Regions from separate parts of the Streptomyces sp. MGP-P1 genome, predicted to be linked through region 2. Evidence: riboswitches for the same ligand, from Rfam matches in the RefSeq annotation. Region 2 holds a riboswitch; the other holds the start of a gene.
What was found. A riboswitch is a leader RNA that binds a small molecule or an ion and turns the genes downstream of it on or off. The one in region 2 is predicted to bind S-adenosylmethionine.
Positions count from the first base shown of each region.

Region 1: another riboswitch for S-adenosylmethionine. It lies ahead of AC3CH1_RS27765 (aminotransferase class V-fold PLP-dependent enzyme); the one in region 2 lies ahead of thrC (threonine synthase).

Region 1 is NZ_JBYMEM010000007.1:1,402,562-1,408,113, reverse strand. It holds gene AC3CH1_RS27785 (NYN domain-containing protein) at 59-1,420, opposite strand; gene AC3CH1_RS27780 (hypothetical protein) at 1,460-1,702, opposite strand; gene AC3CH1_RS27775 (rhomboid family intramembrane serine protease) at 1,896-2,651, shown strand; gene AC3CH1_RS27770 (Lrp/AsnC family transcriptional regulator) at 2,648-2,929, shown strand; gene AC3CH1_RS27765 (aminotransferase class V-fold PLP-dependent enzyme) at 3,025-4,404, opposite strand; SAM riboswitch class IV at 4,583-4,700, opposite strand; gene trpD (anthranilate phosphoribosyltransferase) at 4,806-5,552, opposite strand, start outside.
Region 2 is NZ_JBYMEM010000005.1:497,014-502,565, forward strand. It holds gene groL (chaperonin GroEL) at 1-1,343, opposite strand, end outside; gene AC3CH1_RS11675 (cold-shock protein) at 1,732-1,938, opposite strand; gene AC3CH1_RS11680 (MoaD/ThiS family protein) at 2,381-2,659, opposite strand; gene thrC (threonine synthase) at 2,689-3,990, opposite strand; SAM riboswitch class I at 4,010-4,137, opposite strand; gene AC3CH1_RS11690 (glucosyl-3-phosphoglycerate synthase) at 4,292-5,242, shown strand; gene AC3CH1_RS11695 (alpha,alpha-trehalose-phosphate synthase (UDP-forming)) at 5,307-5,552, shown strand, end outside.

The DNA.
Region 1 (5,552 bases), on a different contig from region 2:
GCGACTTGACGGTACGTTCCCAGAAAACCGGCATGTCACACATGCCGCGCATATTCCGCTAGACACGCGAAAGGCGCTTGAGGAGCAAGACGGACGCGACCGGTCGCGCACCGGCCTTGGCCACGCCGTCCGCCACCTCCCGGTCGGTGGAGACGACCACCACGGGCCGCCCCGGCGGTTCCGCGCGGGCCAGTTGACGGATCAGCTCGTCCGCCGTGACCCCGGCCTTGCTGAACAGCACCCGTACGCCCCGGGGCGGGGCCAGCAGCACCGGGGCGGCCAGTTCGGCCCCGTCGAAGACGCAGGTCATCTCGGCGCCGGTCTGCGCCGCGAGCACCGAGAGCCCGCCCAGCAGCCGCAACCGCTGCTTCTCCAGCGGCATCTGGGGATAGCCGGTCTTGGTGACGTTGTAGCCGTCCACGATGAGGTGGGCCTGCGGCAGCGCCAGCAGCTGGTCGAGCAGCGCCGGATCGGTCTCCGAAAGGGCCCTGGCCGCAATGTCCTTGGGTGACATCCGGCCGGGCTCCACCGCGTCCACGGTGTCGGCGGGACGCGTCGTCGCCGGGGGGAGCGCCAGCTCCCGGCGCAGCCCCGAGGCCGCGTCCAGCACGGTGTCCAGGAGCAGCCGCAGCCGCATGTCCTCCACCGAGCGGCCCTCGCGCGCGGCCCGGCGGCTCGCCTCCAGGGCTGCCTCGGCCTCCCCCAGCCGCCCCTTGAGCCGGCGCGACTCGCTCTCCGCGGCGGAGAGCTGGGCCGCCGACTCGGCGCGTACGGTGTCGGCCTCGGCGGCGCCGCGGCGCAGGGCGGCCTCGCCGCGCTTCACCTCGCTCAGGGCGCTGCGCAGCTTGCGGTGCAGCGACTCGGCCTCCTTGCGGGCCGCCTCCAGCTCGGTGCGCAGCCGCTCGGTCTCGGCGCGGGTGTGGGCGCGGGCCCGCTCCAGCTCCTCGCGCAGGTGCTCCAGTTCGCGCCGGGTCTCCTCGTCGGCCCGTTCCGCGTCGGCGCGCTGGACCTCCTCGCCGGCCGATTCGACCAGCTTGACCCAGCCGACCGGGCGCAGCACGTAGGCGGCCGCGGCCACATCGAGGGGATCGGCGGCGGCGGGCGGCGAACCCGCCTCCAGCGCACCGGTCAACACGGGCTGGGACTGGCCGAGGCGCTCCCCGATGCGCTGCCGGAAGAGGGCGTCGCCCTCCAGCGCGGCGGCCATCGCGTTCCCCGCGAACTTCGCCCGCCGGGTCGGGGTGAACCGGGCGTACTGCCGTAGCTGGGCGGGCAGTTCGGAGACGGTCAGGCCCCCGAACGCGTCCGAGACCAGCGCGATCACCCGCCGTCGGACACCCTCGGGCAGCGGACGGCCGAGCACCTCCGCACCGCCGTCGGCCTCATCGGCCGGTCCGGCGCCGCTGGTCGGCTGATCCACCGTCCGTCACCCCATAGATATGTCGAAGGGTGCGCTCCCTCAGGAAGCGGCACCCGGCCTGTCCACCAGTTCGATCTGGTCCACCGCGTTGCACCAACGACAGCGGACCGACTCGATGGTCTCACTGACGACCTCCCGCTCCTCGACACTCGACTCACCGGCCAGGTCGAGATGGACGTACTCCACGACCTTGGAGGAGCGGGTCACGTCGAAGCGCGTGAGATTGCCGCACAGTGTGCAGCGCCAGCGGGTCGAGTCGGTCGGCAGGGGAACCGTCGTCATCGTTGGGTCCTCTTTCGTCGTCGCCAGAAGCCCGCGCCGGGCGCGCCGCCGCGTCTCCACCTGTCTACGTCAAGGATCTCGCGGTGCGCCGTCGAACTGCGGAAGTCCTGGCGTAACCCTACGGCCTCGCGTATAGGCATCGGTACGGCGAGGCGCTCCGTCCGGTTCTCCACCGGTACGTCATGCTCTGTCCATGACCGATGGGCGGCAGACCGACTGGCGGACCACGGCGGGGAGGATCCGGGACGCGGCGGCGTCGAGCGGCGCCCCGGTCACCTACGGGCTGATCGCCGTCTGCGGTGTGATCTTCCTGATCAGCCCGCTCTCCGGGTTCGGCGGCGCCGCCCACGGGAGCGAGGACGCGCTCCTCGCCGCGCAGGCCGGGTACTTCGAGCGGTGGGGAGTGATCCCCGCCGAGCTGTGGGCGGGGTCCGCGCATGCGCTGATCACACCGTTCACCGCACTGTTCGTGCACGGCAGCTGGCTGCACCTGCTGGGGAACCTGTTGTTCCTGTACGTGTTCGGCGCGATGGCCGAGGAACGCATGGGCCGGTTGCGGTTCGCCCTGTTCTACGTGGGCTGCGGCTATGTGGCCCTGGTCTGCTACGCGGCGGCGCACGCGGACTCCGAGCAGACGCTGGTCGGTGCGTCGGGGGCGATCTCCGCGGTGCTCGGCGCGTTCCTCTACCTGTTCCCCCGGACCCGTGTGACCAGCCTGTTCCCGTTCCTCTTCTTCCTGCCGCTGCGCTTCCCCGCCTGGATGGTGCTGGTCTTCTGGTTCGGGCTCCAGTGGGCGGCGGCGCAGGGGGCGGGCAGCGGACCCGGGGTGGCGTACCTGGCGCATGTGGCGGGCTTCGCGGCCGGGTTCCTGTGCGCCTGGGTGGGGTACCGGGGTGGGGCTAGAGTGAAGGTTCCAGCCACGGCCACCGAGGGAGACAGCCAGCCGTGATCACCGCGATCGTGCTCATCAAGACCAGCGTGGACCGGATTCCGGAGATCGCCGAGGCCATCGCCGCGCTGGACAGTGTCAGCGAGGTCTTCTCCGTCACCGGCACCTACGACCTGATCGCCATGGTCCGGGTCGCCCGGCACGACGACCTCGCCGATGTCATCCCCGGCCGGATCAGCAAGATCCCGGGCGTCGAGGGCACCGACACGCACGTGGCATTCCGTACGTACTCCCAGCACGACCTGGAAGCCGCCTTCGCCATCGGCCTCGACGCGTAGGGCCCGACGCCGGGCCCCGGGGCGCACCGGCGACGCACCTCGGCCGGGGACGGGCAGCGCGCCCGTCCCCGGCCGAGGTGTTTCATCAGAACGTGTCAGACCTGGGCGGCTTCGCCCCGGTCCGGGACGCAGCGGCCGTCCTCGGTGCGGTAGTTCCACCGGGCGCCCTCGCGGACCAGTTCGGTGACCGCCCGCAGGAACCGGTCGATGTGCTCGTCGGGCGTACCGGCTCCGAAGCTCACCCGGATCGCGTTGAGCGACCGCTCGCCCGGCTCCGCCTCCGGCGCCCCGCACTCCCCCGGGTCCTGCGGGTCGCTGCCGAGCAGGGTGCGCACCAGCGGGTGGGCGCAGAAGAGGCCGTCGCGCACGCCGATGCCGTACTCGGCGGAGAGGGCGGCGGCGAAGTGCGAGCTGTTCCAGCCGCGCACCACGAAGGAGATGACACCGACCCGGGGGGCGTCGTCGCCGAACAGCGAGAGCACCCGCACCTCGGGCACCTCGGCGAGCCCCTCGCGGACCCGGCCCACCAGCTCCTGCTCCCGGGCGACCAGACCCTCGAAGCCCGCCTCGGTCAGGGCCTTGCAGGCGGAGGCGATGGAGTAGACGCCGATGACGTTGGGCGAACCGGCCTCGTGGCGGGCGGCCGTGGTGTGCCAGTCGACGTCCACGCCGCCGTCGGCGCGCCGGGCGACCTTGCGGGACGCGCCGCCGCCGGCGAGGTACGGCTCGGCGGCCTGGAGCCAGTCGGCGCGGCCGGCCAGGACGCCGGAGCCGAAGGGCGCGTACAGCTTGTGGCCGGAGAACGCGACCCAGTCGACGTCGAGTTCGGCGATGTCCACGGGGTGGTGCGGGGCGAGCTGCGCGGCGTCCAGGACGATCCGGGCGCCGTGCGCGTGGGCGGCGGCGGCCAGTTCCCGTACCGGCCACAGCTCGCCGGTCACGTTGGACGCGCCGGTGACGCAGACGAGGGCGGGGCCGTAGGGGTCGCGGTCGGCGAGCGCGCGCTCCAGGGTCTCGACGGCCTGGGCCGGGGTGCGGGGCGCGTCGAGGTAGGTGACCTGGGCGTCGCGCCAGGGCAGCAGGGACGCGTGGTGCTCGGTCTCGTAGACGAAGACCTGGCAGCCGGCGGGGATCGCGGCGGCCAGCAGGTTGAGGGAGTCGGTCGTGGAGCGGGTGAAGACCACCTGGTCGTCCGCGCGGCAGCCGAGGAACTCCGCGACCGTGCGGCGGCTGTTCTCGAAGAGGTCGGTGGAGAGCTGTGAGAGGTAGCCGGCGCCTCGGTGGACGCTGCCGTAGTACGGGGCGTACGCGGCGACGTCGTCCCAGACCCGCTGGAGGGCCGGGGCGCTGGCGGCGTAGTCGAGCGCGGCGTAGGTCACCTCACCGCCGGTGACGAGCGGGACCGTAACGTTCTGCCCCAGAACGGGCAGAGGGGCACAAACCGACGAGTCGAGGGCAGCGGTGGGGACAGACATGGCGAACTCCCGTAGAAGACAGGCGAAATCCATGCGCCGGCAGTACGCGGCAGCGCAGGGAGGGGGAAGAGAAAAGGGTGCGCTGAAGAAGGGCGGTCAGCCCTAGCGCATTCGCTTGCTCACAGAAGACTCCCTAGGGACCAGGACCCCGGGGGCTGGCATCCGCTGGATGCCGAGGGGCCCGCGCTTGCCGCAGACCTCGCTGCCTGCGGCCTGGTCTTCACCCGGGGCACCCCGCCACGGACGGAGGGTTGCCGGACAGCGGGCCGGGGCCGTAGTCGCTGTCACTCATGACCTGCGCAGCATCTTGCCATACGTGCGCACACGCGCAAGGGCGCGGTCCGGCATCCGGACTGCGCCCTGTGTCACCCCGTGCTGCCCGGAGGCGTCCCGTCGCGCACTCAGGCGTTGCTGGCCGCGACCCAGCGCTCCAGGGCCCGCTTGGCGGCCCCGGAGTCGATGGCCTCGGCCGCGACGAGGATCTTCGCCGCGAGCTGTTCGGTCAGCGTGCCGGGGCCCGGGTCCAGGGCGACCAGGGCCGCCGCCGAGTTGAGCAGGACCGCCTCCCGTACCGCGCCGCCCTCGCCGTCCAGCAGCCGGCGGGCCACGTCGGCGTTGTACGAGGCGTCGGCGCCGCGCAGCGCCTCGACGGGGACGATGGGCAGCCCGACGTCGCGCGGGTCGAAGGGCTCCGCGCGGACCGCGCCGTCGCGCACCACCCAGACCCGGGAGGTGGCGGTGGTGGTCAGCTCGTCGAGGCCGTCGTCGCCGCGGAAGACCAGGGCGGAGTTGCCCCGGTCGGCCAGCACGCCCGCGACGATGGGCGCCATCCGGGCGTCGGCGACGCCGACCGCCTGCGCGCGGACCTGGGCCGGGTTGGTGAGGGGGCCCAGGATGTTGAACGTGGTCTGCGCGCCGAGTTCCTTGCGGGCCTTGGCGGCGTACCGCAGGGCGGGGTGGAACTTCACGGCGAAGCAGAAGGTGATGCCCGCCGCTTCGGCGACCTCGACGACCCGCTGCGGGGTCAGCTCCAGATTGACGCCGAGCTTCTCCAGTACGTCGGAGGAGCCGCTGGCGGAGGAGGCGGCGCGGTTGCCGTGCTTGACGACCTTGGCGCCGGTGCCGGCGATGACGATCGCGGACATGGT
Region 2 (5,552 bases):
AGCGGGGCCTCCAGCGCGAGCTTCACGGCGTTGGCGCCGGTCGCCTCGTCGCCCGTGAGGTCGAGCTTCTCGAAGACGGCCGAGGCCTGGAGCAGAGCCACGCCACCACCGGCGACGATGCCCTCCTCGACGGCGGCCTTGGCGTTGCGCACCGCGTCCTCGATGCGGTGCTTGCGCTCCTTGAGCTCCACCTCGGTGGCGGCGCCGGCCTTGATGACGGCCACGCCGCCGGCCAGCTTCGCCAGACGCTCCTGGAGCTTCTCGCGGTCGTAGTCCGAGTCGGAGTTCTCGATCTCGGCACGGATCTGCTTGACGCGACCCTGCACCTGGTCGCTGTCACCGGCGCCGTCGACGATCGTGGTCTCGTCCTTGGTGATGACGACCTTGCGGGCACGGCCGAGCAGGTCCAGGCCGGCGTTCTCCAGCTTGAGACCGACCTCCTCGGAGATCACGGTGCCACCGGTGAGGATGGCGATGTCCGCGAGCATGGCCTTGCGGCGGTCGCCGAAGCCCGGAGCCTTGACGGCGACGGACTTGAACGTGCCCTTGATCTTGTTGACGACCAGGGTGGAGAGCGCCTCGCCCTCGACGTCCTCGGCGATGATCAGCAGGGGCTTGCCCGACTGCATGACCTTCTCCAGCAGCGGGATCAGGTCCTTGACGCTGGCGATCTTCGAGTTGACGATCAGGATGTACGGGTCGTCGAGCGACGCCTCCATACGCTCCATGTCGGTCGCGAAGTACGCCGAGATGTAGCCCTTGTCGAAGCGCATACCCTCGGTGAGCTCAAGCTCCAGACCGAAGGTCTGGGACTCCTCGACGGTGATGACGCCTTCCTTGCCGACCTTGTCCATCGCCTCGGCGATCTTGGCGCCGATCTCGGTGTCGGCGGCGGAGATGGAGGCGGTCGAAGCGATCTGCTCCTTGGTCTCCACGTCCTTGGCCTGCTCCAGCAGAGCGGCGGAGACGGCCTCGACGGCCTTCTCGATGCCCCGCTTGAGGGCCATCGGGTTGGCGCCTGCGGCAACGTTGCGCAGACCCTCGCGGACGAGAGCCTGAGCCAGAACGGTGGCGGTGGTCGTACCGTCGCCGGCGACGTCGTCCGTCTTCTTGGCGACCTCCTTGACCAGCTCCGCACCGATCTTCTCGTACGGGTCCTCGAGCTCGATCTCCTTGGCGATGGAAACACCATCGTTGGTGATCGTGGGCGCGCCCCACTTCTTCTCGAGGACGACGTTACGGCCCTTGGGGCCGAGGGTGACCTTGACGGCGTCGGCGAGCTGGTTCATCCCGCGCTCGAGACCGCGCCGTGCCTCCTCGTCGAACGCGATGATCTTGGCCATGTGAAGTGGTCCTCCCGGACAGGGGTGGATTTCTCCGGACCGAGAGGCGCCCGCGACGGACGGCCTGCCTGCGTGGTGGTTCCTTGCCCCACCGCGCCTGCGGGCCTCACCGGCCCGGTCCAAGTTTCTGTCACTCTCACCTGGAGAGTGCTAACGCCAATGATTAGCACTCGACCCCTGCGAGTGCAAGCGTCCCTCTCCGGATGTGGACAGCGGCGCGCCTCGGAGGCGGGCGTCGACGCGCTTCGGACGGGGACAGCGGCGCGCGTCGGATGCGGGCGGCGACGCGTCTCCGCGGGGCCCCCGGGACGCGCGTAGGGCCCGGTCCCCTGATCCGGGGGCCGGGCCCTACGTGCGTGAGTAGTGTCGTCGGACGACCGCGCCGAACTCAGCCGACGGCGAGCTTGACCATGTCGGCCTGGGGCCCCTTCTGGCCCTGCGAGATCTCGAATTCAACTCGCTGACCCTCTTCGAGGGTGCGGTACCCGTCCATCTGGATCGCGCTGTAGTGGACGAAAACATCCGCACCACCGTCGACCGCGATGAAGCCGTACCCCTTCTCCGCGTTGAACCACTTGACGGTGCCCTGAGCCATGCCTAACTCCCCTATTACTGGCCCTTGCACGGGACCGCACTTCGCGGACCCGGGTCGGAACTCACCCCCCGACAGGAGGGGGTGCGCGGCGCCGCAGCGCGTCGACCGCGGCCGAATGTATCCGCCCAACTGCCCTCTGCAACAGGTCAATCGGACGAGAATTCCGGGCACAGCAGAACACGCGAATATGCGGGTTTGCTGAGATTTACGGGCAAGTCGGGCCAGGCAAAGGGCACTTATGCCGCAAGAGGTTCACGTACTTTGGCTGCTTCTTATCGGGGCCAGGCGCATTCACATATGCGGGCGGCACGAGCAGCGGGTGGGGCTTCCCCAACTCTACCGTGCTCAACCATACAGAATTGCCCCCTCCGCTTCTCTCGCGGAGGGGGCAACTGTGGTCACACAGAGGTGCGATGGGCCGCCGTGGAGCGGCCTCGGCGGCTCAGCAGCCGCCGGCGACCGCGGGGATGATCGAGACGCCCGCGCCGTCGGGCGTGGCCGCGTCCAGGCCGCCCTCGAAGCGCACGTCGTCGTCGTTGACGTACACGTTCACGAAGCGACGCAGCTTGCCCTGGTCGTCCAGGACACGGGCCGCGATGCCCGGGTGGTCCTTCTCCAGGGACTCGATGACCTCGGAGAGCTTGGCGCCCTCCGCCGGGACCTCGGCCTGACCGCCCGTGTACGTACGGAGGATGGTGGGGATGCGGACCTTGACGCTCATGGTGGATGCCTTCCTGAAGTCTCGGGTGATCAGCCGGCGGCGAGGCCCGCGGCGCGGAACGCGTCCAGGCTCGGCTTGATGGTGGCCGTGGCCTGCGAGGTCGCGGAGACCGCGTCCAGCGTCTTGAGCCCGTCGCCGGTGTTCAGGACGACGGTGGTGAGCGTCGGGTCGAGGACGCCCGCCTCGACGAGCTTCTTCGTCACGCCGAGCGTCACGCCGCCCGCCGTCTCGCCGAAGATGCCCTCGGTGCGCGCCAGCAGCTTGATCGCGTCGACGACCTGCTCGTCGGTCACGTCCTCCACCGCGCCACCGGTGCGGCGGGCGATGTCCAGGACGTACGGGCCGTCCGCCGGGTTGCCGATGGCCAGCGACTTGGCGATGGTGTTCGGCTTCTGCGGGCGCACCACGTCGTGGCCCGCCTTGAAGGCGGCGGAGACCGGGGAGCAGCCCTCGGCCTGGGCGCCGAAGATCTTGTACGGGCGGTCCTCGACGAGGCCGAGCTTGATCAGCTCCTGGAACCCCTTGTCGATCTTCGTGAGCTGGGAGCCGGACGCGATCGGGATGACGATCTGGTCGGGCAGCCGCCAGCCGAGCTGCTCGCAGATCTCGTACGCCAGGGTCTTGGAGCCCTCGCCGTAGTACGGGCGCAGGTTGACGTTGACGAAGCCCCAGCCCTCGCCGAGCGGGTCGCCGATGAGCTCGGAGCAGAAGCGGTTGACGTCGTCGTAGTTGCCCTCGATGCCGACCAGCTCACCGCCGTACACCGCGGCCATGACGACCTTGCCCTGCTCCAGGTCGTGCGGGATGAACACGCAGGAGCGCAGTCCGGCCCGGGCGGCGGCGGCGCCGACGGCTCCGGCCAGGTTGCCCGTGGAGGAGCAGGAGAGGGTGGTGAAGCCGAAGGCGCGGGCGGCCTCGACGGCGATGGCGACGACGCGGTCCTTGAAGGAGTGCGTCGGGTTGCCGGAGTCGTCCTTCACGTACAGGCCGCCGGTGACGCCCAGCTCACGGGCGAGGTTGTCGGCCTTGACGAGCTTGGTGAAGCCGGGGTTGATGTTGGGCTTCTCCGCGACGTCCGCGGGCACCGGCAGCAGCGGGGCGTAGCGCCAGATGTTGTTCGGGCCGGCCTCGATGCGCTTGCGCAGCTCCTCCGGGGAGCCGGTGGGCAGGTCGTAGGCCACTTCCAGCGGCCCGAAACAGGACGCACAGGCGAAAAGGGGGCCGAGCTCGAAACGCTCGCCGCACTCGCGGCAGGAAAGCGCCGCGGCGGGGCCGAGATCGACGGTCGGGGCGGAAGAAGCGGTGCTGCCTGCAACGGTCTGAACAGCCATGATGGCGGAGGTCCCTTTCTCCTCATCTTCCCTACGACGCATTTCGCCGCAAGACGGAATTGGCACCTTCCCCACCGTGACCTCGCGGTCGGCAGGAGGGTTGCCGGGACTTCAACGGGCCGTTCCCTCAGTCCCTCTGGATGAGCTCTTATGGCGCTGGATCTTCGATCCAGGCGTTTATGTGCGCTCCGACCCCGACATGCGACGGCCATACGCGTTGTTCAAGACTGTAACCGAAGCACCGGACCGTTGAGATAGTCGTCCGAACCGCGAGATGGATCACACACAGGGAGTGCCGACCGTGCTCGAAGAGGTGGAACGCTGGCTGACCAGGCGTTCCTGGTCGTCCGGGGACCGCCCGCTGAACCGGCTCACCGACGCCCGGGACGCCGATCCGCACCGCACGTCCGTGAGCGTGGTGCTGCCGGCGCTGAACGAGGAGGCCACGGTCGGCCGCATCGTGGCGACGATCCGCCGCGAGCTGATGGAGAAGGTCCGGCTCGTCGACGAACTCGTGGTGATCGACTCCGGCTCCACCGACGCCACCGCCGCCGTGGCCCGGGCGGCGGGTGCCCGGGTGGTCCACCGGGACGCCATCCTGCCCCGCGTCCCGGCCCTGCCCGGCAAGGGCGAGGTGCTGTGGCGGTCACTCCTGGTGACCAGCGGTGAGATCGTCTGCTTCATCGACGCCGACCTCAGGGACTTCTCCGCGGACTTCGTCTCGGGCACGGTCGGACCGCTGCTCACCGACCCGTCCCTACAGTTCGTCAAGGCGATGTACGACCGCCCGCTCGGCGACAGCGCAGGCCAGGGTGGTCGGGTCACCGAGCTGGTGGCACGCCCGCTGCTCAATCTGCACTGGCCCCAGCTGGCCGGGTTCGTGCAGCCGCTGGGCGGCGAGTACGCGGTGCGGCGGTCCCTGCTGGAGCGGCTGCCGTTCCCGGTCGGTTACGGAGTGGAGCTGGGCCTGCTGGTCGACGCGCTGCACACGGTGGGCCTGGACGCGCTGGGCCAGGTCGACGTCGGCGTACGGAGACACCGCCACCAGGACGGGCAGGCGCTGGGCCGGATGGCGGCGGCGATCTACCGCACGGCGCAGCTGCGGCTCTCCCGGGGCCATCTGGTGCGGCCCGCGCTGACCCAGTTCGAGCGCGGTGAGGACGGCTTCGTGCCCCGTACCCATGCGGTGGACACGGAGGAGCGGCCGCCGATGCGGGAGATCGCGGAGTACGCGGAGCGCCACGCGGCATGAGGCGGTGGGCCGCATGAGGCCCTGAGGCGTTTGGGGGCTTCCCGAACGGGCTAGGTTCCGCTACATGGTCTCCGAGCACGCCGAACACGAACCCGAACCCGCGGCCGCCTCCACCGCCCAGGTCCTCGTCGCGTCCAACCGCGGCCCCGTCTCGTACACGCTCGGGGAGGACGGGACGCTCGACGCCAAGCGCGGCGGCGGCGGGCTCGTCTCCGGGCTGAGCGCCGTCGACGACAAGCTGTGGGTCTGCGCGGCCCTCGGCGACGGGGACCGCGAGGCGGTGCGGCGCGGGGTCGGCGAGGCGGGAGTG